2 regions of the Streptomyces fradiae ATCC 10745 genome follow, and region 1 is predicted to be linked to the other one. Evidence: riboswitches for the same ligand, from Rfam matches in the RefSeq annotation. Region 1 holds a riboswitch; the other holds the start of a gene.
What was found. A riboswitch is a leader RNA that binds a small molecule or an ion and turns the genes downstream of it on or off. The one in region 1 is predicted to bind glycine.
Positions count from the first base shown of each region.

Region 1 (14,252 bases):
GTGACCTCGGCGAGGACGGCCATGCCGAAGACGTCGAAGTTCCTGCGCACGGCGAGGAGGGCGCCGGAGATGGCGAAGACGAAGATGCCCGCCAGGTCGAGGGAGTGGAGGACGGAGGGCGTGAACAGGTCCTGGAGCACCGGACAGTTCTACCCCGTCCGGTACGTCACGGGACAACCGCCCGCGCGCCCGTACGCGGGCGGCCCCCGCACCGGCGCGCCGGTGCGGGGGCACGCAGGGACCCCCGGCACCCGCGTGCCGAGCCGGGCGGTACGGGCGGGTGGCTGACGCCCTCGCGCCGGCCGGGCGGGTACGGTCCGGTGCCGCTCGGGCCCTGGCCGCCGCCCCGGCCGGGCGGCGGGCGTGCCGTCGCGTGGCCGGGTCGGCGGGGCGGGGCGGATACGGGACCGGGGAGCCGGGGCCGGGTACCGGAGCCCGGTCGCGACCGGAGAGCCGGGGCCGAGGCCCATGCGGCACCGGAGCCCCGGCCCTCGGGCCCCGGTTCGGGGGCCCAAGGCCGGGAGCCGGTTCGGGACCCGAGGGCCGGGACCCGGTCCGGGGCGTCAGGGCGGGGGCGTCAGGACGGGGGCGTCAGGACGCCTTCGCGCCCGCCGCTCCGGTCAGCTCCCCACTCCCTTCGCGCCCGCCGCCCGTCGCGCCCCGCACGTCCTACGCGTCCTTCTCGCCCGCCGCGTCCGTCGCGACCTTCGCGTCCGTCGCAACCTCCGGCCCCCCGGCGCCCTCCGGGCTGCCCGGGTCGGTCGCCCCCTCCGGGGACGCGGTCGGCGCGGGCACCTCGGCCGCGACCACCGCCGCCAGGTCCGTCGGCCGGGTCAGCGGCAGCTCGCCCGACTCGATCTCCGCCGTGAAGTGGCACGCCACCTTGTGCCCCTCGCCCGCGTCCACCAGCTCCGGCCGCTCCGCCGCGCACCGCGCCTGCGCCCACGGGCAGCGGGTGTGGAAGCGGCACCCGGTCGGCGGGTTCGCCGGGGACGGCAGGTCCCCGTGGAGCAGGATGCGCTCGCGCCGGTCCTCCACCTCCGGGTCCGGCACCGGCACCGCCGACATCAGCGCCCTGGTGTACGGGTGCTTCGGCGCCGCGTACAGCGCGTCGCTCGGCGCCTCCTCCACCAGGGAGCCCAGGTACATCACGCCGATGACGTCCGAGATGTGCCGGACGACGGCCAGGTCGTGGGCGATCACCAGATAGGTGAGGCCGAGCTGCTCCTGGAGCTCCTCCAGCAGGTTGACGACCTGCGCCTGGATCGACACGTCCAGCGCCGACACCGGCTCGTCGCAGATGATGACGTCCGGCTCCAGCACCAGGGCGCGGGCGATGCCGATGCGCTGGCGCTGGCCGCCGGAGAACTCGTGCGGGTAGCGCGACAGCGCGTTGGCCGGCAGGCCGACCCGCTGGAGGATCGCCTTGATCTTCTCGCGCCGCTCCTCCTGGGTGGCCCCGATGCCGTGCGCGAGCATCCCCTCGGAGAGGATCGACTCGATGTTCTGGCGCGGGTTCAGGCTGCCCAGCGGGTCCTGGAACACCATCTGGAGGCGGCGCCGGAACCTCCGCATCTCCTCCTCGGGCAGCTTCGCCAGGTCGGTGCCGTCGAAGACGACCTCGCCGTCCGTGACGTCGACCAGCCGCAGCACGGCCCGGCCCAGCGTCGTCTTGCCGCACCCGGACTCGCCGACGAGGCCGTACGTCTGGCCGGCCTCGACCTTCAGCGAGACGCCGTCGACGGCGTAGACGTGACCGACCGTGCGGTCGAAGAGGAGACCCCTCTTGACGGGGAAGTGGACCTTCACCCCGTCCAGTTCGAGCAGGCTCATGCCGGTACCTCCTCGGCCGGTGCGTCGGGCAGCACGGGGTTGACGCAGCGCACCCGGTGGCCCTCGGTGCGCGGCTCGGTCAGCGGGGGCGTGCCGGTGAGGCACTCCAGGGTGTAGTGGTCGCAGCGGGGCGCGAAGGCGCAGCCGTCCGCCCAGGCGATCTTGTCGTTGATGGAGCCGCGGATGGGGTTCAGCGGCTCACCGCGCGGGGCGTCCAGACGGGGGATGGAGCCGAGGAGGCCGTGCGCGTACGGGTGCGTGGGGTGGGCGAACAGTTCGCGGCGGCCCGCGGACTCCACCGCCTTCCCCGCGTACAGCACGTTCACCTCGTCGCAGAGCCCGGCGACGACCCCCAGATCGTGGGTGATCATCAGCAGGGCGGTGCCCTCCTGGTCCACGAGCTCCTTCAGCAGCTCCAGGATCTGCGCCTGGATCGTCACGTCGAGCGCCGTCGTGGGCTCGTCGGCGATGAGCAGGCGCGGGGCGCACGCCACCGCCATGGCGATGAGGGCGCGCTGCCGCATGCCGCCCGAGAGCTGGTGCGGGTACTCCTTGAGGCGCCGCGCCGGGTCGGGGATGCCCACCCGGTCGAGGAGGTGCGCGGCCTCCTTGCGGGCGGGCTCGCCCTTCAGGCCGCGGTGCCGCTGGAGGATCTCGGTGACCTGCACGCCGATCGGGATGACCGGGTTCAGCGAGGACAGCGGGTCCTGGAAGATCATCGCGAGCTTGCTGCCGCGCATGTCGCGCAGCTTCCGCGGGCTCATGGAGAGCAGGTCCTCGCCGTCGAACACGGCGCGCCCGCCGACGGTGACGCCCTTGGCCGGGAGCAGACCCATCAGGGCGAGGGAGGTCACGGACTTGCCGCAGCCGGACTCGCCGACCAGGCCGACGACCTGGCCCTGGTCGACGGTGAAGGAGACGCCGTCGACCGCCGTGGAGGGCTTGCGCCCGCGTCCGCCGAAGGTGACGGTCAGTTCGTCAACTGTGAGCAGTGGCATGGCAGTTCAGCCTCGCAGCTTCGGGTCGAGGGCTTCGCGCATGGCCTCGCCGAGCAGGGTGAAGCCGAGGGCGGTGATGATGATCCCGACCGCCGGGTAGACGGCCATCATCGGCGCGTTGTCGAAGAACCGCTGCGCCTGGGCGAGCATGACGCCCCACTCCGGCACGGCCGGGTCCGGGTTGCCGAGGCCGAGGTACGACAGGGCGGCGGCCTCGATGATCGCGGTGGCGAGGCTGAGGGTCGCCTGGACGATCACGGGGCTGAGCGAGTTCGGCAGGATCTGGGTCAGCACGATCCGCCGGCGCCGTACGCCGAGGGCCTTGGCCGCCAGGACGTAGTCCGAGCCGCCCTGGGCGAGCATCGAGCCGCGCAGCAGCCGCGCGAAGATCGGGATCTGGACGACGCCGACGGCGATCATCACGGTCGTCAGGGACTGGCCCATGACCGCCGCGATGGAGACGGCGAGCAGCAGCGACGGCAGCGACAGCAGGATGTCGATGAAGCGCATGACGACCGTGTCGATCCGCGCCCCGGCCCTGCCGCCGAGGGTGGCGGCGGCGCCGGACAGCATGCCGATCAGGGCGCCGACGACCAGGCCGATGAGCATGGAGACGACGCCGACGAGGAGCGTCTGGCGGGCGCCGACCAGCATCCGGGAGAACAGGTCCCGGCCGAGGTGGTCGAGGCCGAACCAGTTCTCGCCGCGGGCGCCGACGAACTGGCCCTGGTTGGCGAAGACCTCGCCGCGCCAGGTCTGCGCGGTCGGGGCGTGCGGCGCGAGCCACGGGCCGACGATCGCGACGACGACGAAGACGGCGATGATCGCGGCGCCGATGACGGCCATCTTGCTGGCCTTGAGGCGGCGCAGCGCCTCGCGCCACAGGCTGGCGCCGGTCGTCGTCTCGTTCGCCTGGGTGAGCTGCGCGAGGCGGTCGATCTTGTCTGTCTTGGTGGACACGTCAGTTCACCCGCACTCTCGGGTCGATGAGGCTGTACGCCAGGTCCACCAGCAGGTTGATGACGACGTACACCATCGCGATGAACATGATGAAGCCGACGAGCACCGGGTAGTCGCGGGCGTCGATCGCGTCCTTGATGAAGGAGCCGATGCCGCCGAAGCTGAAGACGGACTCGGTGAGGACCGCGCCCGACAGGAGGGAGCCGGTGAGCAGGCCGATCGCGGTGACCACGGGCAGCAGGGCGTTGCGCAGCACGTGGCGGACGCGGACGGTGTTCTTCTCCAGGCCCTTGGACTCGGCGGTGCGGACGTAGTCCTCGCCGAGGACCTCCAGGACGCTGGCGCGGGTCATCCGGACGATGACGGCGAGCGGGATGGAGGCGAGGGTGATGGCCGGCAGCGCGAGGTGGTGCAGCGCGTCCAGGGTGGCGTCGAACTCGCCGGTGAGGATGCCGTCGAGGACGGCGAAGCCGGTGACGTCGGTGGCGTCGAGGCCGGTGGTGAGCCGTCCGTAGCTGGGGAAGAGGCCCAGGTTGACGGCGAAGAAGCCCTTCAGGATGAGGGCGAGGAAGAAGACCGGGACGCAGATGCCGACGAGCGAGCCGGAGACGGCGGCCACGTCGAGCCAGCCGCCGCGCCGCTTGGCGGCGAGGTAGCCGAGCGGGATGCCGACGACGACGGCGATGAGCATCGCCATGACGCTCAGCTCCACGGTGGCCGGGAAGCGCAGGGCGAACTCGTCCCACACGGGCTGCCCGGTCTTGGTCGAGGTCCCCAGGTCGAGCTCGAAGATGCGCTTGAGGAAGCGGCCGTACTGCACCCAGACCGGCTGGTCGAGGCCGAGTGCGCGGTTGATGCGGGCCACTTCGGTCGGTGTGGCCCGTTCGCCCAGGATCGCCGAGGCGGGTCCGCCGGGCAGCCGGTTCAGCCAGAGGAAGAGGAGAACCGACAGGCCGAGCAGGGTGGGTATCAGCTGTAGCAGTCTTCGTACGACGAGTCGCAGCACCCCGCATGCCCCTTTCTTACGTGTACGCCGGACGTCTCACGTGGACGCCGGGAAGTCCTGCGCGGACGCGGGAAGGTCCTGCGCGGACGCCGGGAAGTCCTCCGTGGACGCCGGAAGCCTTGGGTGGACGCCGAAGCGGGCCCGCCCGGCCACGCGATGCCGTGGCCGGGCGGGACCCCGCTTGCGGGCGCGATTACTTGAAGGAGACCTCGGCGAAGTTCTCCTGCGTCAGCGGGGAGACCTTCGGCGGGTTGACGTCCTTGCCGAACGCGATGGCCGGCGGGGACGAGGAGATGGGGAGACCCGGCAGGTACTCCATGATCGCCTCGTTGGCCTTCTTGTAGGCGTCCACGCGCTGGGCGGGGTCACCGATCTTCGAGCCGGCGTTCACCGTGTCGAAGATCTTCTGCTCCTTGAAGCCCCACTGCTTGTCGTACTTGGCGAACCAGGTGCCGATGAAGTTGTAGCCGTCGTTGAAGTCACCGGTCCAGCCGAGCATGTGCAGGGCGCAGGCGCCCGCCTCGGTGGCGTCCAGGTAGTCCGGGGCCCACTTCATGGGCTTCGGGGTGACGGTGATGCCGGCCTTCTCCAGGTCGGCCTTCATCAGCTCGAACATGTCCTGCGGGGCCGGCATGTAGGGCCGGGTGACCTCGGTCGGGTAGCAGAACTCGAGCTTCAGCTTGGACTCGCCGGCGGCGGCGAGGAGCTGCTTGGCCTTGTTCGTGTCGTGCGCGTACGTCTTGACCTTGTCGGACCAGCCGGCGACCGTGTCGGGCATGAACTGGGTCGCGACCTTGCCGCCCTCGGGGAGCTGGGTCTTGACGATGTTCTCGCGGTCGATGGCGTGCGCGATGGCCTGGCGGACCTCGGGCTTCTTCAGCGCCGGGTTCTTCTCCTGGGTCATGCCCACGTAGAAGAGGTTGAAGACGTCACGGGTCGGGACGTTGAAGCCGCCCTTCTCCAGGGTCTTCACGTCCGCGGGGGACACCAGGTCGTAGCCGTCGACGTCGCCGGCCTGCAGGGCCTGGCGGCGGCCCTCCTCGGTGGCGATGGTGCGGAAGACCAGGTTCTTCACCTTGGCCTTGTCGCCCCAGTAGTCGTCGAAGCGCTCAAGGGTGATCTCCTTGTTGCCCTTGTTCCACTTGACGATCCGGTACGGGCCGGTGCCGGCGACCGTGCCGGCCTCCTGGCTGTACTTGGGGTAGGAGATGGCCTCGCCCTTGCCGGTCGCGGCCTGCTTCTCGTACTCCTTGAGGGCCTTCGGCGAGTGGATCGCCAGCGCCTGGAGGGAGAAGCCGCCGGGCAGGTTGGCGGAGGGCTCGTGGACCTCGATGACGGCGGTGTTCTCGTCCTTGGCGGTGCAGGACTTGTAGTTCGCCTTGGGGGCCTCCGCGTCCTCGTTCTTCGCGAAGCCGCCCATGATCTTCTGCCAGTAGTACGAGACCGCGCTCGACTGGTAGGTGCCCTTCCAGTTGAACCAGTGGTCGTAGTTGGCGCAGACGGCGGCCGCGTTGAACGCCTCCCCGTCGTGGAACGTGACCCCCTTGCGGAGGTTGAACGTCCACACCGTGCCTGCCGGGTTGCCGCTCCACGACTCGGCGAGGCCGCCGACGAGCTTGCTGCCGCCCGACTCGTGCTCCAGCAGGGCCTCGAAGGCCTGGCGGGTGACGCGGAACGTCTCGCCGTCGCTGGCGAGGGCCGGGTCGAGCGAGCCGGGGTCACCGGCGCCGGCGAACACGAACGTGTCCTTGTCGCCGCCCTTGCCGCCGTCCTTGCCGCGTTCGCTGGCGCAGCCCGTCGCGATCATTCCGACGGCGAGCGCCGCGGTGACCGCCCGGACCGCACGGGACTTGAATATTCGCATGGGCCACCCCTGGTTTGGCCTAGTGAATGAGGTCTTGACCGGCCGAACACTACCGACGGGCGGCATCCCGGAGAACAGTCCGGATAGCGGTGATACCTAGTCGAGACCCGGACAGTCACCAAACCGGGTTCATCCCGGACAAGCCCGCTTGCGGCGGTTAACACGCCCGACATACAGGGGAGTTCGAAAGGGACTTTTCGCCGGGCCGTTTCCGTGCCGGTTCGGTTCCGCTCGATGCCGGTTTCAGTGCCGTTCGGCGCTTCTCCGTGTTTCTGAGCGCTTCTCGGCGCTTGTCGGCGCTTCTCAGGGCTTGTCGGCGCTTCTCAGCGCCTCTGCGCTTTTCCGAGTGCTTCCGAGTGCTTCCGAGTGCTTCCGGGTACTTCCGCGTGCTTGCGCGTGCTTCGCGGTGCCGCTGCGGCGCCGTCGGCCCTACCGCAGGGGGCCGTACGGGGCGGCGCCCTGCTGCTGCGGGGCGTGGTGGGCCTCGCGGTGGTAGAAGGGCCGGGCGTTGGCGCGCAGCCACAGGCCGACCGGGTCGTACCCGTCGGACATGGCGACGGTCGACACGGGCAGCCCGTCCGGGACGGCGGCGACGGACTGGCCCATCATCGCGCGGACCGCGTCGACGGACGCCTGGCCCGTGTCGTACAGGTCGAGGCCGATGGCGAGGTACGGCGTGCCGAGCGCGGGCTGCACCCACGCGCGGCGCAGGGAGCGCACGGCCGGGGTGCGGTGGGCGTTCTGCGTGAGCAGGGCGTAGAACTGCGGCAGCTCGATGGCGGGCTCGGAGAGGCGCAGCGGCCCCGCGGGCATGCGGTCCAGGCCGGTGGCGATGCGGCGCAGGTCGGCCCAGGGGATGCCGACGCCGCCGCCGGGGGCGTGCGGGTTGAGCCAGACGCCCCACCGGTCGGGGTAGAGGGCGCGGGCCACGTCGCGGACGGCGACGACCTCGTGGGCGCGGGTCCAGCCGGAGGCGGCCAGCTCCTGGGCGGAGGTGACGCACGGGGCGTACCCGAGCCCCTCGACCTCCATGTTCCCGTACTGGGCGTCGGGTGAGCCGGCCTGACCGTGCCAGAGCAGCATCCAGACGTGGCCCTCGGCGAGGGTGTGCAGCAGCGCCTCGTACGCGTCGTAGCGGCCGGGCGTGACCTGCCGCAGCATGTGCTCGACCTGACCGGCCGCCGCGGTGCCTTGCGCGCTCACCTGATCCCGCCCCTCGTTCGCAGACTTCCGGATCCAGCTTAAGGGCGGGCCGCTCAGGCGCCGTGTTCGCGGCGGTAGAAGGGGCGCACCTTTTCGAGCATCCAGTCCCCGACGGGGTCCTGGGCGATGTCGAGGAGGACCAGGTTGACCGGCCACGGCACGGGGACGGCGCCGAGCGCGCGGCCGAGCGCCTCCATGGGCGCGCTGCGGGCGCTCTCCTCCCAGGAGGCGAGCTGGACGCCGACGAAGAGGACGGGCGGGTCGCCCTCGATGCTGGCGAGGGCGCGGCGGGCGGTGAGGACCGTGCCGGCCGCCTCGAACTCGGCGCCTGCGGCGGAGAGGAAGTCCACCGGGTCGTCCTGCCAGTCGGGCTCGAACAGCCGGACGCGGGCGCCGGACGGGGCGGGGGCGGCGGGCCGGCCGGGGGCGGCCGGGTCGGGGGCGGGCCCGGTGAGCGGGTCGCGGCCGGCGCGGCACAGCTCGGCGACGGCGGGCGGCGGCAGGGGCGCGCCGACGGTGCCGCCGGGGTTGAGGGCGAGGCCGAGCTGCGGCGGCAGGCCGCGCGCGAACTCGACCGCGGGGGCCACGGCGTACGCCATGTGGGCGCCGGCGCAGGCGCGGAACTGGCTCTCGGAGGTGAACACCGGGACGTACGGCAGGCCGTCGCACTCCAGTGTGGGCAGGTCGAGGCCGGGCGCGCCGGGGCCGGCGCCCTCGGCGGAGCCGCCCCTGGGCAGGGGCACCCAGACCTGGCTGCGGCCGAGCACCTCGACGATGCGGGCGCCGGCGGCGCTCTGCCCGAGGGAGGCGGAGAGGACCTCCTCCATCTCGTTGGACGGCCAGGCGGTGTCGACGATGGCTGCGGTGTCCACGGTGTCCTTCCCCGTACTCCCAACACGACGCCCAGCACCCTAGCGCCCGGGGGCCGTCCCGTGGTCGTCGCGGGCGACGGCGAGGGGCGCGGGCGGGCCGGGGGCGCCCGGAAGGGCCGCGGCCACGCCGAACGGGCGGGCCGCCGGCCGGGGCGCCCGGAAGGCGCGACCGCGGCGAGCGGCCGGGAGGAGCGGCGGACCGGGGCGTCCGGGCGGCGCCCGCCCGCCGGGCCGCTCGGGCCGCCCGCCCGGCCGGTCAGCTGAAGGTGACGCGGGTGAGGGCGGTGGCCGCGGGGCGGTCGAGCAGGGTCGCCGAGGCGCAGCCGGGCGGGAGGGCGCCGTGCTCGGCGTCGCGCAGGAGGCGGCCGACGGCTCTGCGGTGCCGGGCGAAGGCGTACGCGGAGACGCCCCTGCCCCGCCGCCGCTGGCCGTCGCGGGCCGTCTCGGGGTCCACGTCGAGGAGCAGCAGGTGCAGGGCCCCGCCCCGGCGGCGGGCCTCGCGGGCGAGCCAGCGGCGCACCCAGGACTGCGTGCCGCAGTCGTGGACGACGACGCCCCGGCCGTCGCGCAGCCGGGCGCGCAGGCCGGCGTAGTGGGCGGCCCGCACGAGGGGCCGGTAGAGGGCGTACGGCAGGAGCCGCGGCACCCGCGCCTCCCAGCGCTCGCGGGCGTCCTGCGAGTCGACGGCCCGGTCGGGCGCGACGCGCCGGATGAGCGTGGACTTGCCGCTGCCCGGCAGGCCGGAGACGACGACGACGTCGGCCTCGGCGAAGGACAGCTCGCGCGGGACGCGCCCCTCACGGTCGCGCAGGTCGCGCAGGGCCACGGCGGCGGTCGTGCGGACGGGCAGCGCCGGCGGCGCCGGCACCCCCGCGGTCGTGGCGTACGCACCGGACCGCTGCAACGTCATGTGCCCCTCCCGAGCTCGGCTCCGCCCGGAGCCTGCCCAAGAAGTGTAAAGAACCGGTAATGGAGCACAAGCGATTTGCCGACAAGCCGAGGGTTTGCCGATCGGGGCCCTCGTGCGATGATGTGCGCGCCGACAACCTCATACAGGCCGCTCGAATCCGTGCGGGAGAGTTCCGGGCCGTGCCGGCCCGGACGCCGAAGGAGCAAGTTCCTCCCTTGAATCTCTCAGGCCCCGCACCGCACGTGATGAGGCAGATCTGAAAAGCGAGCCGCTCCCCGCACCGCCGGGGGACGCTCCACCCAAGGTGCAAGCCGCGTCCCGCGAGGGTTCACGGCGAACCTCTCAGGTTCCGATGACAGATGGGGAGGATCGTCCTCGCCACCCATGCCCCGGACCTGGGAGCCCTTTCATGAGCACTACCCCCCGCCGTACGGCCCTCGACGCACTGCATCGCTCGCTGGGCGCGACCATGACCGACTTCGCCGGCTGGGACATGCCGCTGCGCTACGGCAGCGAGCGCGACGAGCACGTCGCCGTCCGCACCGCCGCCGGCCTGTTCGACCTCTCCCACATGGGTGAGATCACCGTGACCGGCGCCCAGGCCGCCGCCCTCCTCGACTTCGCCCTGGTCGGCAACATCGGCGGCGTCGGCGTGGGCCGGGCCCGCTACACCATGATCTGCCGCGAGGACGGCGGCATCCTCGACGACCTCATCGTGTACCGGCTCGCCGAGCAGGAGTACATGGTCGTCGCCAACGCCTCCAACGCGCAGGTGGTGCTGGACGCGCTGAACGAGCGCGCCGCCGGCTTCGACGCCGAGGTCCGCGACGACCGGGACGCCTACGCGCTGATCGCCGTGCAGGGCCCCGAGTCCCCCGGCATCCTGAAGTCGCTCACCGACGCCGACCTGGACGGCCTGAAGTACTACGCGGGCCTGCCGGGCACGGTCGCCGGCGTCCCGGCGCTGATCGCCCGCACCGGCTACACCGGTGAGGACGGCTTCGAGCTGTTCACGGCGCCCGAGCACGCCGAGACCCTGTGGAAGGCGCTGACCGAGGCGGGCCAGGGCGCCGGGCTGATCCCGTGCGGCCTGTCCTGCCGGGACACGCTGCGCCTGGAGGCGGGCATGCCGCTGTACGGGCACGAGCTGACCACGGACCTGACCCCGTTCGACGCGGGTCTCGGCCGGGTCGTGAAGTTCGAGAAGACCGGCGACTTCGTGGGCCGCTCCGCGCTGGAGGCCGCCGCCGAGCGCGCCGCGGCCGCGCCGCCGCGCAAGCTGGTCGGCCTGGTCGCCGAGGGCCGCCGTGTGCCGCGCGCCGGGATGGCCGTCGTCGCGGGCGGCGAGGTGGTCGGCGAGGTCACCTCCGGCGCCCCCTCCCCCACGCTCGGCAAGCCGATCGCCATGGCGTACGTGGACGCGGCGCACGCCGAGCCGGGCGCGCCGGGCGTGGGCGTCGACATCCGTGGTACCCACGAGCCGTACGAGGTCGTGGCGCTGCCCTTCTACAAGCGGCGGAAGTGACACGCTCGCGAGCAGGCCGCTCACGGCGCGGGGCACCGATCCCGCCCACCCCCTCCCCGTTCACCAGCACTCTCGCCCGTACAGGAGAATTCGAGTCATGAGCAACCCCCAGCAGCTGCGCTACAGCAAGGAGCACGAGTGGCTGTCGGCCGCCGAGGACGGCGTGTCGACGGTCGGCATCACGGAACACGCGGCGAACGCCCTCGGCGACGTCGTGTACGTCCAGCTCCCGGAAGCCGGCTCCACCGTCACCGCGGGCGAGACCTGCGGTGAGCTGGAGTCCACCAAGTCGGTCAGCGACCTCTACTCGCCGGTCACCGGTGAGGTCGTCGAGGCCAACCAGGCGGTCGTGGACGACCCCTCCCTGGTGAACACCGCGCCGTTCGAGGGCGGCTGGCTGTTCAAGGTGCGCGTGACGGAGGCGCCGGAGGACCTGCTCTCCGCCGACGAGTACACCGAGTTCGCCGGCTGACCAGCCCGACACCCACACCCCTAGGGACCGCGTGATGTCGCTTCTGAACACCCCTCTCCACGAGCTGGACCCGGACGTCGCCGCCGCCGTCGACGCCGAGCTCCGCCGCCAGCAGAACACCCTGGAGATGATCGCCTCGGAGAACTTCGCTCCGGTCGCGGTCATGGAGGCCCAGGGCTCCGTCCTCACCAACAAGTACGCCGAGGGCTACCCCGGCCGCCGCTACTACGGCGGCTGCGAGCACGTCGACGTGGTCGAGCAGATCGCCATCGACCGCATCAAGGAGCTCTTCGGCGCCGAGCACGCCAACGTGCAGCCGCACTCCGGTGCCCAGGCCAACGCCGCGGCGATGTTCGCCCTGCTCAAGCCGGGCGACACGATCATGGGTCTGAACCTCGCCCACGGCGGGCACCTGACCCACGGCATGAAGATCAACTTCTCCGGCAAGCTCTACAACGTCGTCGCCTACCACGTCGACGACGCCACGGGCCAGGTCGACATGGCCGAGGTCGAGCGCCTCGCCAAGGAGTCCAAGCCGAAGCTGATCGTCGCCGGCTGGTCCGCGTACCCGCGGCAGCTGGACTTCGCCGCCTTCCGCCGGATCGCGGACGAGGTCGGCGCGTACCTGATGGTCGACATGGCCCACTTCGCGGGCCTCGTCGCGGCCGGGCTCCACCCGAACCCGGTGCCGCACGCCCACGTGGTCACCACCACGACGCACAAGACGCTGGGCGGCCCGCGCGGCGGTGTCATCCTGTCGACCGCCGAGCTGGCCAAGAAGATCAACTCCGCGGTCTTCCCCGGCCAGCAGGGCGGCCCGCTGGAGCACGTCATCGCGGCGAAGGCGGTCTCGTTCAAGGTCGCGGCGAGCGAGGAGTTCAAGGAGCGCCAGCAGCGCACCCTGGACGGCGCGCGGATCATCGCCGAGCGCCTGGTCCGCGACGACGTCACCGAGGCGGGCGTCTCCGTCCTCTCCGGCGGCACGGACGTGCACCTGGTCCTGGTCGACCTGCGCAACAGCGAGCTCGACGGCCAGCAGGCCGAGGACCGCCTCCACGGGATCGGCATCACCGTCAACCGGAACGCCATCCCGAACGACCCGCGGCCCCCGATGGTCACCTCCGGCCTGCGCATCGGCACCCCGGCGCTGGCCACGCGCGGCTTCCAGGCGGAGGACTTCGCCGAGGTCGCCGACATCATCGCCGAGGCGCTGAAGCCGTCGTACGACGCCGACGCGCTGAAGGCCCGGGTGACGGCCCTGGCCGACAGGCACCCGCTGTACCCCGGCCTGTAGGACCCCGCCCCCGCGCCCCGGCGGCGTGGGGAAGGTCACCGGCCACACCGCGGGGCACCGCGCCACACTGGAAGACGAGTGGGTGCGGTGCCCCGCACCATGTCCGCCCGGTCCCCGGTCCCCGGGCCCCCTCCCCCTCCCCCTCCCTCTCCCCCAGCCCCTGCACCACCCCCCATCGGCAGACAGCGGCGTCTACCACCTAGGAGTACTCCCGTGGCCATCTCGGTCTTCGACCTGTTCTCGGTCGGCATCGGCCCGTCCAGCTCCCACACGGTCGGCCCCATGCGGGCGGCCCGGATGTTCGCGCGCCGCCTGAAGAACGAGGGCCTCCTCGCCTCCACCACGGCGGTCCGCTGCGAGCTGTACGGCTCCCTGGGCGCGACCGGCCACGGCCACGGCACCCCCAAGGCCGTCCTGCTCGGCCTGGAGGGCGACTCGCCCCGCACCGTCGACGTGGAGACGGCCGACGACAGGGTCCAGCGGATCAAGGACAGCGGGCGGATCAACCTGCTCGGCGTTCACGAGATCGGCTTCGACTTCGACACCGACCTGGTGCTGCACCGCCGCAAGGCGCTCCCCTACCACGCCAACGGCATGACCGTGTGGGCGTACGGCGAGAACGGCGAGACGCTGCTGGAGAAGACGTACTACTCGGTCGGCGGCGGGTTCGTCGTGGACGAGGACGCCGTCGGCGAGGACCGGATCAAGCTGGACGACACGGTCCTGAAGTACCCCTTCCGCACCGGCGACGAGCTGCTGCGCCTCACCCGCGAGACCGGCCTGTCGATCTCCGCGCTGATGCTGGAGAACGAGAAGGCGTGGCGCACCGAGGCGGAGATCCGCGCGGGCCTGCTGGAGATCTGGCGCGTCATGCGCGAGTGCGTCGACCGGGGCATGTCCCGCGAGGGCATCCTGCCCGGCGGCCTCAAGGTCCGCCGCCGCGCCGCCACGACCGCCCGCAAGCTGCGCTCCGAGGGCGACCCGCAGGCCCTGGCCATGGAGTGGATCACCCTGTACGCCATGGCGGTCAACGAGGAGAACGCCGCCGGCGGCCGGGTCGTCACCGCCCCGACCAACGGCGCGGCCGGCATCATCCCGGCGGTGCTGCACTACTACATGAACTTCGTGCCGGGCGCCGACGAGGACGGCGTCGTGCGCTTCCTCCTCGCGGCGGGCGCAGTCGGCATGCTGTTCAAGGAGAACGCCTCCATCTCCGGCGCCGAGGTCGGCTGCCAGGGCGAGGTCGGCTCCGCCTGCTCCATGGCGGCGGGCGCCCTCGCCGAGGTCCTGGGCGGCTCCCCGGAGCAGGTGGAGA
Region 1 covers NZ_CP023696.1:4,858,532-4,872,783, reverse strand. The annotation lists gene CP974_RS21835 (trimeric intracellular cation channel family protein) at 1-140, opposite strand, end outside; gene CP974_RS21830 (ABC transporter ATP-binding protein) at 670-1,833, opposite strand; gene CP974_RS21825 (ABC transporter ATP-binding protein) at 1,830-2,831, opposite strand; gene CP974_RS21820 (ABC transporter permease) at 2,838-3,791, opposite strand; gene CP974_RS21815 (ABC transporter permease) at 3,793-4,797, opposite strand; gene CP974_RS21810 (ABC transporter substrate-binding protein) at 4,991-6,661, opposite strand; gene CP974_RS21805 (enhanced serine sensitivity protein SseB C-terminal domain-containing protein) at 7,091-7,864, opposite strand; gene CP974_RS21800 (enhanced serine sensitivity protein SseB) at 7,918-8,691, opposite strand; gene CP974_RS21795 (AAA family ATPase) at 8,993-9,646, opposite strand; glycine riboswitch at 9,799-9,895, shown strand; gene gcvT (glycine cleavage system aminomethyltransferase GcvT) at 10,056-11,171, shown strand; gene gcvH (glycine cleavage system protein GcvH) at 11,269-11,643, shown strand; gene glyA (serine hydroxymethyltransferase) at 11,678-12,937, shown strand; gene CP974_RS21775 (L-serine ammonia-lyase) at 13,151-14,252, shown strand, end outside.

Region 2 (14,252 bases), 4.1 Mb from region 1:
GGTGGTGCGCCGCGGGCCGAACTCCGGCAGCCGTTTCCTCCTCGACAGCGATCTGACGACCGCGGGCCGTCATCCGCAGAGCGACATCTTCCTGGACGACGTGACGGTGTCCCGTCGCCATGTCGAGTTCCGCCGGGCGGCCGACGGCAGCTTCACCGTCGCGGACGTCGGCAGCCTCAACGGCACGTACGTCAACCGTGAGCCGATCGACTCCGTGCTGCTCACCAACGGCGACGAGGTGCAGATCGGCAAGTACCGCATGGTCTTCTACACGAGCCAGCGGGGCGTCTGACCTCTCCCGGACGGGCGCCCGGGCCCCGGGCGCCCGTCCGGAGGGATGCGAGGGAAGGTCCATGCGGCGAACACCGACGACCGGTGCCGGCCACGGCGCCCCCGGCGCGGGTGACCGGCTGGTGAGCATCGGCACGGTCCTCAACCAGCTGCGGGAGGAGTTTCCCGAGGTCACCATCTCCAAGATCCGGTTCCTGGAGGCGGAGGGGCTCGTCGAGCCGCAGCGGACCGCCTCCGGGTACCGGAAGTTCAGCCGGAGCGACGTCGAGCGGCTGGCGCTGATCCTGCGGATGCAGCGGGACCACTATCTGCCGCTGAAGGTCATCCGGGAGCACCTGGAGGCCCTGGCGCGCGGGGAGCGGATCCAGCTGCCGGCGCAGGGCCCGCGCGCGGAGTCGCCGGATGACGCCGCTCTGGGGGAGCCGGACGAGGACAGGGCCACGGCGGCGCGGGTGGGCCGTGCCGAGCTGCTCGCCGCGGCGGAGGCCGGCGAGGAGGAGCTCGCCGAGTGGGAGGCGTACGGGCTGGTCGTGCCGGGAGCGGACGGCGGCTACGACGCGGAGGCGGTGACGGTCGCGCGGCTCGTCGCCGAGCTGGGCCGCTTCGGGCTGGAGCCGCGCCACCTGCGGGCCGTGAAGGCCGCCGCGGAGCGGGAGGCGGGCCTGGTGGAGCAGGTCGTCGCGCCGCTGCGGCGGCACCGCAATCCGCAGACCCGCGCGCACGCGGAGGCGACGGCGAAAGAGCTGGCCGGGCTGTCGGCGCGGCTGCACGCGGCCCTCCTCAGGTCGGCTCTCGGGGTGCGGTTCCCCTGACCCCGGCCGAACCCGACTATCCAAACCGGTGCGGCACGTCCTAGGGTTGCTGTGTGAACGAGCTCGATGTTGTCGGTGTCCGGGTGGAAATGCCGTCCAACCAGCCGATCGTGCTCCTGCGTGAAGTGGGAGGCGACCGCTACCTCCCGATCTGGATCGGTCCGGGGGAGGCGACGGCGATCGCCTTCGCCCAGCAGGGCATGACCCCTGCGCGGCCGCTCACCCATGATCTCTTCAAGGACGTCCTCGAGGCCGTGGGCCAGGAGCTGACCGAGGTCCGCATCACGGACCTGCGCGAAGGGGTCTTCTACGCGGAGCTGGTCTTCGCCAGCGGTGTCGAGGTGAGCGCCCGGCCCTCCGACGCCATAGCGCTGGCCCTGCGCACCGGAACGCCGATCTTCGGCAGTGACGGTGTCCTCGACGACGCGGGGATCGCGATCCCGGACGAGCAGGAGGACGAGGTGGAGAAGTTCCGCGAGTTCCTCGACCAGATCTCGCCCGAGGACTTCGGCACCGGCAGTCAGTGACCGCGCGGGCGGCGCCCACCGCGTGCGGGGCGCGCCCGGGGCGTGCGGAGGTGGTGATCACCCGGCGCCCGAGGCGCGCTCGGCGGGCTTTGCGCGCATCCGAGTAGCCGTTCCCGGAACGGGGACACGTCAAACCACTCTCAGGGTGATTATCACTCGGCGTGGCGAGTGTGGCGATCGTTGACGCACCCCTGGGGACTGCCTACCGTCGATGTGGCAGGTCAAGGACGGAGGGTCGGCGTGATGAGCAGCGGCGACGGTACGGCAGGGGGTCTCCCCGGACGCGGTCCGGCAGGGAGCCGGCCGTATCCGCTTCACGGAGGTCCGGCTCCGCTTGACGGGGGTGCGGCTCCGCTGCACGGGAACCCGGCCGAGCCGGCGACCGACGGTGTCGGGTACCGGGGCCCCACGGCGTGCGCGGCCGCCGGCATCACCTACCGGCAGCTCGACTACTGGGCCCGCACGGGCCTGGTCGAGCCGAGTGTCCGGCCCGCGTACGGATCGGGCACGCAGCGCCTCTACAGCTTCCGGGACGTCGTGGTCCTGAAGATCGTCAAGCGGTTCCTGGACACGGGCGTCGCGTTGCAGAACATCCGGGCCGCCGTGCAGCACCTGCGCGACCGCGAGGTGCGGGACCTGGAGCGTATGACGCTGATGAGCGACGGCGCGACGGTGTACGAGTGCGCGTCGCCGGACGAGGTGGTGGACCTCCTCCAGGGCGGGCAGGGGATCTTCGGGATCGCGGTCGGCGTGGTGTGGCGGGACGTGGAGGCGGCGCTGTCGCAGCTGCACGGGGAGCGGGTCGACACCGGGGAGACCCTCATCGGGCACCATCCGGCCGACGAGCTGGCCCGCCGCCGGCGTGACAAGGCCGTCTGAGCGGCCTCGCTCGACGTGCCCGACGTGCTGGGCCGGGGGCCCGGTGTCGCACGGGTGTGCGGGCGCTTGTCAGTGGGGTAGGGCAGCATCGGTGGTGTGAGAGCCGCGCCGACGATCCTCCATCTCGACATGGACGCCTTCTTCGCCGCCGTCGAACAGGCGGCGAAGCCCAGCCTGCGCGGCAAGCCCGTGATCGTGGGCGGTCTCGGCCCGCGCGGTGTCGTCGCCACCGCGTCGTACGAGGCGCGGCGGTTCGGTGTGCGCTCGGCGATGCCCATGGCGCAGGCGCGGCGCCTGGCGCCGAACGCCGCGTACCTGGTTCCGCGCTTCACCGTGTACCGGTCGGTGAGCCTGCGGGTCATGGAGCTGCTGGGCCGGCTGTCGCCGCTGGTGGAGCCGCTCAGCCTGGACGAGGCGTTCGTCGACCTGGAGGCCGGTGGCGCGGCGTACGACGGGGCGACGGCCCGGTCGGTGGGGGAGCGGCTGCGCCGGGACATCCGGGAGGTGACGGGGCTGACGGGGTCGGTGGGGCTCGCCGGGTCCAAGATGCTGGCGAAGATCGCGTCCGAGGAGGCCAAGCCGGACGGCCTGGTGGTCATCGAGCCCGGGACGGAGCGGGCGCTGCTGGCCCCGATGGGGGTGCGGACGCTCCCCGGTGTGGGACCGGCGACGGAGGAGCACCTGAGGCGGGCGGGGATGACGACCGTCGCCGACCTCGCGGAGGCGGGCGAGGACGAGCTCGTACGGCTGCTGGGCCGGGCGCACGGGGTCTCGCTGCACGCGATGGCGCTGGGGCGCGACGACCGGCCGGTGGTGGCGGAGCGGGACGCCAAGTCGGTCTCGGTGGAGGACACCTTCGACGTGGACCTGCACGACCGGGTGCGGGTGCGGTGGGAGGTGGAGCGGCTCGCGGAGCGGTGCGTGCGGCGGCTGCGGGCCGCGGGCCGGTCGGGGCGCACGGTGGTGCTGAAGGTGCGACGGTACGACTTCTCCACGCTGACCCGCTCCGAGACGCTGCGCGGGCCGACCGACGACCCGGTGGTCGTCCGGGAGGCCGCGGCGCGGCTGCTGGACGCCGTGGACACGACGGGCGGCGTGCGGCTGCTGGGCGTGAGGGTCAGCGGGCTGGCCGACTACACGCAGGAGGACCTGTTCGCCCAGGCGTCCGCGGGGGTGGTGCCGGACGGGCCGGCGGGTTCTGCGGAGGGGCCGGGACCCGTGGCGGTGGAGGGCGCTGCCGTGCCCGGCGGGGCGGGCGGGAGCGCCGGGACGGAGCGGGTGGCCGGCCGGGCGGACGCGGTGGACGCGGTGGACGCGGTGGTGGGGACGGATCGGGCGGCGCGGGCGGATGTGGTGGGCCGGGCGGACCGGGGACTGGACGGGGCCCCGCCGCCCGGTGAGCCCCCGCCGGGCGGCTCGGGCCGGCCCGAGGGGCCTGGGCCGGATGCCCGAGGGGGCGGCGAGGGCGTGCCGGGGGAGCGGCACTGGGCCGCCGGGGCCGATGTGCGGCACGCCGTCCACGGCGCCGGGTGGGTGCAGGGCAGCGGGGTCGGCCGGGTGACCGTGCGGTTCGAGGAGCCGTGGTCGGCGCCCGGCCGGGTGAGGACCTTCCGGACGGACGATCCGCAGCTGGAGCCGTCCGACCCGCTGCCCCTGGTCGGCGGCGGGCCTCAGCCCGTTCCGTCGGGCACCGACCCGACGGGCCCGCCGGGGGGCGACGGGGCCCCGGGGGCGGACGGCGGGGCGAGGCCGTAGTGGCGGTAGAGCCGCAGCTCCTGCTGCGGGGAGAGGTGGCGGCCCACCCCGAAGCCGGGGGCGTCCTTGACGAGGGCCTTGGGGTACGGGACGTGCAGGCCGTCGGCGGCGACCCGGCTGGGCCCCAGCGGGACGAACGCGTCCCGGCCGAACAGGCCCGTCCGTACGGCCGCCCACACGGGCGCCCCCGTCGCGTCGTCCAGGTACACCTCGTCCACCGTGCCGATCCTGTGGCCGTCGCCGTCGAACGCCTTGCGCCCGATCAGGCCGCGCGGGTCGATGTCGCTCTGCACCGTTCCTCCAGTCGGTCGCAAGCGGTCCGTGCACACCACGAAAGGGCACAACGGTGACGTCGGCCACTCGACGGATCGGCCCGGAACGTCGCTGGTAGGCTGGAGATGGCCGCTGACCCCGTGCGGGAGAGTCCTTCGGAGAAATCGTCCGGAGGCGCCGAAGGAGCAAATCCTCCCCGGAATCTCTCAGGCCCACGTACCGCACGGACGAGGTCACTCTGGAAAGCAGGGCGGGCGTCGGACGGCACCCGCTCTCACCGACGGTGAAAGCCATGCCCTCCGCCCGGAGTGCGCGGCGAAGCTCTCAGGTTGAGATGACAGAGGGGGAGGCCGTCCGGGCACCCGCGCCGCGGTGCCCCTCGCAGGTCGCTACGACCAGGAGGCCCCCGTACATGACCGCCAACCGCATTCCGCTCTCCCAGCTCGAGCGGGGCACCCCCTTCGAGCAGCGCCACATCGGCCCCGACGCCGAGGCGCGCGCCAAGATGCTCGCGCAGGTCGGCTACGGCTCGCTCGACGAGCTCACGGCGGCCGCGGTGCCGGACGTGATCAAGAGCGCCGAGGCCCTCGGCCTGCCCGAGGCCCGCAGCGAGGCCGAGGTCCTCGCCGAGCTGCGGGACCTCGCCGATCGCAACCAGGTGCTGGCGCCGATGATCGGCCTCGGCTACTACGGCACGTTCACCCCGCCGGTCATCCTCCGCAACGTGATGGAGAACCCCGCCTGGTACACGGCCTACACGCCGTACCAGCCGGAGATCTCCCAGGGCCGCCTGGAGGCCCTGCTCAACTTCCAGACCGTCGTCGCCGACCTGACCGGCCTGCCCACCTCCGGCGCCTCCCTCCTGGACGAGGGCACCGCCGCCGCCGAGGCCATGTCCCTCGCGCGGCGCGTCGGCAAGGTCAAGAACGGCGTCTTCCTGGTCGACGCCGACGCCCTGCCGCAGACCGTCGCCGTCATCCAGACCCGCGCCGAACCGACCGGCGTCGAGGTCGTCGTCGCCGACCTGTCCGACGGCATCCCGGCCGAGGTCGCCGAGCGCGGCGTCTTCGGCGTCCTCCTCCAGTACCCCGGCGCGTCCGGCGCCGTCCGCGACATCAAGCCGCTGATCGACGCCGCCCACGAGCTGGGTGCCGTCGTCACCGTCGCCGCCGACCTGCTGGCGCTCACCCTGCTCACCTCGCCCGGCGAGCTGGGCGCCGACATCGCCGTCGGCACCACCCAGCGGTTCGGCGTCCCGATGGGCTTCGGCGGCCCGCACGCCGGCTACATGGCCGTCCGCGACACGTTCGCCCGCAGCCTCCCCGGCCGGCTCGTCGGCGTGTCCGTCGACGCCGACGGCAACAAGGCCTACCGCCTCGCCCTGCAGACCCGCGAGCAGCACATCCGCCGCGAGAAGGCCACCAGCAACATCTGCACCGCCCAGGTGCTCCTCGCCGTCATGGCCGGCATGTATGCCGTCTACCACGGCCCCGAGGGCCTGCGGGAGATCGCGCAGCGCACCCACCGCTACGCGGCGGTCCTCGCGGCCGGTCTGCGCGCCGGCGGCGTCGAGGTCGTCCACGGCGACTTCTTCGACACGATCACCGCGCGCGTGCCCGGCAAGGCCGCCGAGGTCGTCGCCGCGGCCCGCGAGAACGGCGTCAACATCCACCAGGCGGACGCCGACCACGTCTCCGTCGCCTGCGACGAGACCACCGGCCGCGCCCAGCTCACCGCCGTCTGGGCCGCCTTCGGCGTGACCGGCGACATCGAGGCCCTGGACGCCGCCACCGGCGACGCGCTGCCCGGCTCGCTGCTGCGCACCGACGCGTACCTGACGCACCCGGTCTTCCACGCGCACCGCTCCGAGACCGCGATGCTGCGCTACCTGCGCAAGCTGGCGGACCGCGACTACGCGCTGGACCGCGGGATGATCCCGCTCGGCTCCTGCACCATGAAGCTGAACGCCACCACCGAGATGGAACCGGTCACCTGGCCCGAGTTCGGCCAGATGCACCCCTTCGCCCCGGCGGAGCAGGCCGAGGGCTACCTCACCCTCATCCACGAGCTGGAGGACCGCCTCGCCGAGGTCACCGGCTACGACAAGGTGTCCATCCAGCCCAACGCCGGCTCGCAGGGCGAGCTCGCCGGGCTCCTCGCCGTCCGCGCCTACCACCGCGCCAACGGCGACGCCCAGCGCACCGTCTGCCTCATCCCGTCCTCCGCGCACGGCACCAACGCCGCGTCCGCCGTCATGGCCGGGATGAGGGTCGTCGTCGTCAAGACCGCCGACGACGGCGAGATCGACGTCGCCGACCTGCGCGCCAAGATCGAGCAGTACCGCGACGAGCTGGCCGTACTGATGATCACCTACCCGTCGACGCACGGCGTCTTCGAGGAGCACGTCGCCGACATCTGCGCCCAGGTCCACGAGGCCGGCGGCCAGGTGTACGTCGACGGCGCCAACCTCAACGCGCTCGTCGGCCTGGCGAAGCCCGGCAAGTTCGGCGGCGACGTCTCGCACCTGAACCTGCACAAGACGTTCTGCATCCCGCACGGCGGCGGTGGCCCCGGCGTCGGCCCGGTCGCGGTCCGCTCCCACCTCGCCCCGTACCTGCCGAACCACCCGCTCCAGCCGTCCGCCGGCCCGGAGACCGGGGTCGGCCCGATCTCGGCGGCGCCGTGGGGCTCGGCCGGCATCCTGCCGATCTCCTGGGCGTACGTGCGGCTGATGGGCGGCGAGGGCCTCAAGCGCGCCACGCAGGTCGCCGTCCTCGCGGCGAACTACGTCGCCAAGCGCCTGGAGCCGCACTTCCCGGTCCTCTACACCGGTCCGGGCGGCCTCGTCGCGCACGAGTGCATCATCGACCTGCGGCCGCTGTCGAAGGCGACGGGCGTCAGCGTGGACGACATCGCCAAGCGGCTGATCGACTACGGCTTCCACGCGCCGACCATGTCGTTCCCGGTCGCCGGCACGCTGATGATCGAGCCGACCGAGAGCGAGGACCTGACCGAGCTCGACCGGTTCTGCGACACGATGATCGCCATCCGCGCCGAGATCGAGAAGGTCGCCACGGGCGCCTGGCCCGCCGACGACAACCCGCTGCGCAACGCCCCGCACACGGCGGCCGCGCTCGGCGGCGCGTGGGACCACGCCTACAGCCGTGAGGAGGCCGTCTTCCCGGCCGGGGTCTCGGCGGCGGACAAGTACTGGCCGCCGGTGCGCCGCATCGACGGGGCCTACGGCGACCGCAACCTGGTCTGCTCCTGCCCGCCGCTGGACGAGTACGACGCCTGAGCGGTGCGGCCGGGCCCTGGGCGGCGCGGCTGACGCCTGATCCGCGTGAGGCGGACCGGAGAGACGCCGAGGGGCCGGTACGGAGGACATCACCTCCGTACCGGCCCCTCGGCGTGCGCGTCCCCGGTCGTACGTCCCCGGTCGTACGGCGCCTGGCCGTACGCGGCCGGTCGTACGCGGCCTCGGCCGTACCGGTGCCCGTCCCTCCGCGTGCCCGGCGACGGGCCGGGGTGGTGGGCCGGGTGATGGGCCGGGGTGGTGGGTCAGGCGGCCTTCGCGACCCGCGCCGTGGTGAGCGGGCGGTGCGGCGCGATGATCTGGCCGTCCGGCAGCAGTTCACCCGTGTCCTCGAACAGCAGGACGCCGTTGCACAGCAGGCTCCAGCCCTGCTCCGGGTGGTGGGCCACCACGCGGGCGGCCTCCCGGTCGGCGGAGTCTGCGGTCGGGCAGGGTGACTGGTGCTGGCACATGGCTCGGTTCTTTCGCTGCGATGTGGAGTCTGCTCTGCGGCTCGACACGGTGTTCATGGCCGCCCCCCGTCTTTCGATCGGTCCGTTCCCAGTGTTGCCCCACGGGCGTGATTCCGCAGGGATTTCGCGGCACCGCTTCCTGTTGGGGAAGGACGAGTCACCCGCGCGGATGGTTCGGCTCAACCACCCCCTCCCTTCGGGTGGTTCTGCCTGGTCGGGCTGGACTAGCCCGGATGGACCAGACGTGCGCGCAGCGGTGCCCCGCGCCCCTCCCGGGAGGGACGCGGGGCACCGCGGTGCCGGGTGGGCGCCCGGGCGGTCCGGTCGTCGCCGGGCCGCTGGAGGCCGCCCGTCAGGCCGTCGAGCCGAGCAGCGGCGGCGGTGCCAGCCGCACGGCGAGCCGGGGCAGCAGGTCCGCGACGCGGTACGGGCGGTGCGCGGCGATCCCGGGGGGCGCGGGCGCCAGCGGGATCAGCACGTCCGCCGGGGCCGGGGAGCCCTCGGCCGGGTCCGCCTCCGGGTCGCCGTGCAGCCACAGGGTGAGCATGTACAGGTCGGGCACCGACAGCAGGCGCGGCTGCCACGGCGACCCGGACGCGTCCGCCTGGCGCAGGGCCCGCTCCGTGGAGGTGAGGTAGGGGCCTTCGAAGAAGTGCGAGAAGGTCCAGCCGCCCGCCGTGCGCAGGGTGTCGGCGGCGGCCAGGGTCGCCGCGCCCTCACGGATGAGGAAGCGCCACCCCGCGAGGCGGGTGGCGGGCGCGCCGGCCGGCCCCGCGCCCGGCGCGGGCGCGGGCCGCGGCTCCGGTTCGAACTCCGGCCGGGACGGGGAATCGGACGAGGGAGCGGCCAGGACGTGCACGGGCAGCGGGAGTTCGGCGCTGAGCGGTCCCGGGACGGACCGCAGGGCGGGGGTGCCCGCCTCGCGCAGGGCGGGGGAGCCCAGAGCCACGAGGACGCTGTGCAGGGCGGGCGCGGGCGCCGGGGAGACGTGGAGCGGCATGTGGGTCGCCTCTCACTCAAGAGACAGGAGGAGGTGGAGCGTGCGTGGGTGCGGACGACGCTGTCAGCGACGGGGCCGTGGGGCCGCCGGTACGCCGTGCCGGGCGCCGGGATCCCAGCCTCGCGAGCGGAGTTTATACGACAAATGTTCACACCATGTTTCCGCTAGCCGCCCGCGATAACCTCGTCAAGACGGCTGCGCGCCTCGGATCGGCAGCCATTTCCGGTGAATTATCCGCTGCCTCGAAGCCCTGCCTGCGGCGTTCCCCACGGGGCGGACGGCTGGATATCGCCGCCCATTTCCCCCGCGCCGCACGGCGTGATCTGCTAGCCGCTCCATGCCTCCGGAATGTGCCGGACGCCTCTCCCGAGCAGAGTAGTGGCAAAGCCCTCGCCGGGTGGGCGTTACGGATCGGCGGGGCTGGGCATCATCGTTGCTGACCGAGCGGCGACGCCGCGTGTCGCCCACTCGAGGAGGGACGCTTCGATGGGGGAGAAGGTCGTGGCAGTCAGGTTCGACCTGGCCGATCGGCAGAGGTACCGCAGGAAACTCCGGGGCTGCCTGGACGCCCTGGGGCGGCTCCTCACGGAGAAACGGTTCGACCGGCCGCGCAATCTCATGGGGCTGGAGATAGAACTGAATCTCGCGGGCCCCGACGGGCTGCCCCGGATGATGAATGCGCAGGTGCTGGAGCGCATCGCCAGCCGCGATTTCCAGACCGAACTCGGGATGTTCAATCTCGAAGTGAACATCGCTCCGCACCCCCTCGCCGGGCACGTTTTCTCCCAGCTTTCCGAGGAGCTGCGCACCGGCCTGGGATACGCCCACCGGAAAGCGGAGGAGCTCGGCGCCGGCATCCTGATGATCGGCATCCTGCCCACGCTCACCCGCCACGACGTGGACCTGGTGAACATCTCGGACGTCGACCGCTACGTGCTGCTCAACGACCAGATCGTCGCCGCACGGGGCGAGGACTTCACGCTGGAGATCGAGGGCGTGGAGCGGCTGGCCTGCACGGCGGCCTCCATCACCCCGGAAGCCGCCTGCACCTCCGTGCAGCTCCACCTCCAGGTCACCCCGCAGCGCTTCGCCGACGTGTGGAACGCGGCGCAGGCCGTCGCCGCCGTGCAGATCGCGACCGGCGCGAACTCCCCGTTCCTCTTCGGCCGCGAGCTGTGGCGCGAGACCCGGCCGCCGCTGTTCCAGCAGGCCACGGACACCCGGCCGCCGGAACTGCAGGCGCAGGGGGTGCGGCCGCGCACCTGGTTCGGCGAGCGCTGGGTGGACGGCGCCTACGAGCTGTTCGAGGAGAACCTCCGCTACTTCCCCGCGCTGCTGCCGTTGTGCGGTGACGAGGACCCGCTGCGCGTCCTCGACGACGGCGGCGTCCCGTCCCTGCAGGAACTCGTCCTGCACAACGGAACCGTCTACCGCTGGAACCGGCCCGTGTACGGGGTGGTGGACGGGGTGCCGCACCTGCGGGTGGAGAACCGCGTCCTGCCCGCCGGCCCCACCGTCGAGGACGTCGTCGCCAACGCCGCCTTCTACTACGGGCTGGTGCGCGCCCTCGCCGAGGACCCGAGGCCGGTGTGGCGGCGCATGGCGTTCCAGGACGCCGCCGGCAACTTCGACACCGCCTGCCGGTACGGCATCGACGCCGAGCTGCGCTGGCCCCGCCCCGGTCGCGGCGGTGTGACCGCCGTGCCCGCGGTGAAGCTCGTACGGGACGAGCTGCTGCCGCTCGCGGCGTCCGGGCTGGACGCGTGGGGCATCGAGCCCGCCGACCGGGACCGCTGCCTCGGCATCATCGAGGAGCGCTGCCGGCGCCGGGTCAACGGGGCGTCATGGCAGAGCGAAACGTTTCACCGGGCGCAGGAGGCGGGTCTCGACCGGGAGGCGGCCCTCGCGGCCACCGCCCGCCGCTACCGCGAACTGGCGCTCACCGGCGAGCCGGTGCACACCTGGCCGGCCGGGGCGCCGGGACCTTACCCGCGGGACGGCCGCTGAGGCGTCGGCGGGCTCCCGCCCGGGGGACGGCCGTCGCGCCTCGGAGTCCTGCCCCGCGCAACGGCCGCCGCGCGACCCGCCCTGCGTCCGGCATCCGGCGTTTGGCGTCGGGAGTCGGGCGTCGGGCGTCCTGAGTCCGGGGTCCGGGGTCCGGGGTCCGGCGTCCGGGGTCCGGCGTCCGGCGGGGGTGTTTCGCGGGGGACCCGTCCACGTGGCCCGCGCCGCCGTCGGGCAAGCTGGACGCGCAAGGTCCACGACGGGAGGCGCGCGTGCGGACAGGTGCGGAACGGACGGCGGGAGCGGCCACGCCGCCGGGCGAGCCACGGGAGGTCCTGCGGTCCGAGACGCTGATCGTGCTCGCCCTGTCGCTCGGCGCGAGCGCGGTGTCCTCGCTGATCAGCTTCGTCGGGTCGCTGACGAGACCCGGCGGCCTCAAGGACCAGGCGGCCACCCTCAACGGCTCCTTCGCGCCCGGCCGCCCGTGGCTGGACCTCGCCTGGCAGCTCTTCTCCCTCGCCACCGCGCTCGTGCCCGTGGTCCTCGTCGCGCACCTGCTGACCCGCGAGGGCGCGGGACTGCGCGCCATCGGCTTCGACCGCCGCCACCCCTGGTCGGACCTCGGGCGCGGCACCCTCGTGGCGGCCGCCATCGGCAGTGCCGGACTCGCCTTCTACCTGCTGTCGCGGGCCGTCGGCATGAACCTCACGGTCGTGCCCGAGTCGCTGCCCGGCGAGTGGTGGAAGTTCCCCGTGCTCATCCTGTCGGCGATCCAGAACTCCGTGGTGGAGGAGGTCATCGTCGTCGGCTACCTGTTGCGCCGGCTGGGGCAGCTCGGCTGGTCGCCCACGGCGGCGCTCGCCGCCAGCGCGCTGCTGCGCGGCTCGTACCACCTGTACCAGGGCATCGGCGGGTTCATCGGCAACCTGGTCATGGGCGTCGTCTTCGTGCTGCTGTACCGGCGCTGGGGGCGGGTCGGGCCGCTGGTGGTGGCGCACGCACTGCTGGACATCGTCGCCTTCGTCGGCTACGCCCTGCTCGCGGGCCGGGTCGGGTGGCTGCCCACGGCGTGACCGGTGCGGGCGCGGGCGCGGGCACGGGCGCCGGGTGCGGGGGCCGGGTGCGGGACGCGGTCGGGCGCGGTGCCCGGCGCCCGAGCCGGCGTCAGGCGCGGAGGTCGCCGTCGATCACGGTGACCGCCTGACCGGTCAGCAGCGTCCGCTCGCCGCGCAGCGCCGTGCGGACGACCCCGGTGCGGGCGCCGCCCTGCAGGCCGGTCAGCTCGCTCCGGCCGAGGCGCGCCGACCAGAACGGGGCCAGGGCCGTGTGCGCACTGCCCGTGACCGGGTCCTCGTCGATTCCCACGTTCGGGAAGAAGCCGCGCGAGACGAAGTCGTGGCCGCGCGCCGGGTCCTTCGCCGCAGCCGTCACGATCACGCCCCGGTCCGACAGCGCGGCCAGCGCCGCCAGGTCGGGCGCGAGGCCCCGTACGGCGCTCTCGTCCCGCAGCTCGACCAGGAGGTCCCCGATGTGGGCGGCCGTGTCGTGCACCGACACGACCTCCGCGCCCAGCGCCTCGGCGAGGCCCTCGGGCGCTTCCACCGGGGTGAGCGTCGAGGTGGGGAAGTCCATCGTGATCGTGCCGTCCTCGGCGGCGGTCGTGACGAGGACCCCGCAGCGGGCGGCGAAGCGCACGGTGCCGGTGGCCAGGCCCGCCGTGTGCAGGACGTGCGCGGTGGCCAGCGTGGCGTGGCCGCACATGTCCACCTCGGTCGCCGGGGTGAACCAGCGCAGCGCCCAGTCGGCGTCGCCGCCGGGTGGCAGCGGGTGCGCGAAGGCGGTCTCGGAGAGGTTGACCTCCGCGGCGACCCGCTGGAGCCACCGGTCGTCGGGGAAGGCGTCGAGGAGCAGGACGCCCGCCGGGTTGCCGGACAAGGGACGGTCGGTGAAGGCGTCGACGATTCGGATGCGCATGGCGGAGACCGTACGCGCACGCCGGACCGGCCGGCCAAGGCCAATCCGGGACGTCTGGCCCCGATCACCGTCGCGTCGTGCGGGTGCGAGCCGCGGTCGAGCCCGGCGGCGCGGTCTCCTCCCTGAGGAGGAGGCGCCGGGGCCCGGAGCCCACCCTGTGTGGGACGCCGCATGCTCCCTCACGAGGATGCCCGCGGGCGCGCCCGCCTGATGAGGTGGGAGGGTGCAGAGCTCCCCCTCGCGTCACCCGGCCCGCCCCGCCCGCGCGCCTGCCGCGGCGGCCGCCGGCCGGGACACCGCCGAGGACGCCGACCCCGGGGCGGGTCAGGGCGCCGATGCGCGCGCGGTGCGGGACGCCGGGGCCCGCGCGGTGCGGGACGCCGGGGCGGGGGACGGACTCGGCGCCGAACTCGCCGCCGTCGTGGCCGCGGCGCGGCGCAGGGCCGCGCGTGACGGCGACCGGCAGATCGACACCGCGCACCTCCTGCACTCGCTCGCGGAGTCCCACCCGGAGGTCCGGGCCGCCCTCGGGGCGGAGCGCGCCGCCCGTGTCCTCGCCTACCTCGTCCAGCGCAGCATCGGCTACGGGCTCCGCTGGCACGGCACCGTGGAGGACTCGGGCGCGGGAGCGGTCGTGCGAGGGGGCGAGGCGCCGGAGCCCCCCGGACCGGCCGCGACGGACGAGGCCGGTCCGACCGGATGGGCCGGCTCCGCCGTCCGGGAGGGGGCCGGGCCGCGGGGGTCCGCCGTCCGGGAGGGGGCCGGGTCCGCGGGCCCCGTCCTCGCGGGCGTGCGGGCCGGGTGGTCGCCCGCGGCGGGCGCCGCCCTGGAGGCCGCCCTCGCGCGGGCACGGGCCAGGGGCGAGCCGCGCGCCCGGCCCCTCGACCTGCTCGCCGGGCTCGCCGCCGACCCGCACTGCCGGGCCGTGCAGGTCCTCACCCGCGCGGGAGTCGACAGGGGCCTGCTGAC
Region 2 covers NZ_CP023696.1:765,215-779,466, reverse strand. The annotation lists gene CP974_RS29965 (FHA domain-containing protein) at 1-292, shown strand, start outside; gene ftsR (transcriptional regulator FtsR) at 354-1,103, shown strand; gene CP974_RS03315 (bifunctional nuclease family protein) at 1,157-1,630, shown strand; gene CP974_RS03310 (MerR family transcriptional regulator) at 1,871-2,509, shown strand; gene CP974_RS29415 (DNA polymerase IV) at 2,606-4,264, shown strand; gene CP974_RS03295 (PRC-barrel domain-containing protein) at 4,180-4,557, opposite strand; glycine riboswitch at 4,671-4,769, shown strand; gene gcvP (aminomethyl-transferring glycine dehydrogenase) at 4,950-7,835, shown strand; gene CP974_RS03285 (DUF5999 family protein) at 8,099-8,305, opposite strand; gene CP974_RS03280 (hypothetical protein) at 8,658-9,305, opposite strand; gene CP974_RS03275 (glutamate-cysteine ligase family protein) at 9,792-11,312, shown strand; gene CP974_RS03270 (CPBP family intramembrane glutamic endopeptidase) at 11,582-12,382, shown strand; gene CP974_RS03265 (PhzF family phenazine biosynthesis protein) at 12,474-13,283, opposite strand; gene CP974_RS03260 (Clp protease N-terminal domain-containing protein) at 13,630-14,252, shown strand, end outside.
Region 2: it holds a riboswitch for glycine, as region 1 does, so the genes downstream of both, gcvP (aminomethyl-transferring glycine dehydrogenase) here and gcvT (glycine cleavage system aminomethyltransferase GcvT) in region 1, are expected to answer to the same signal.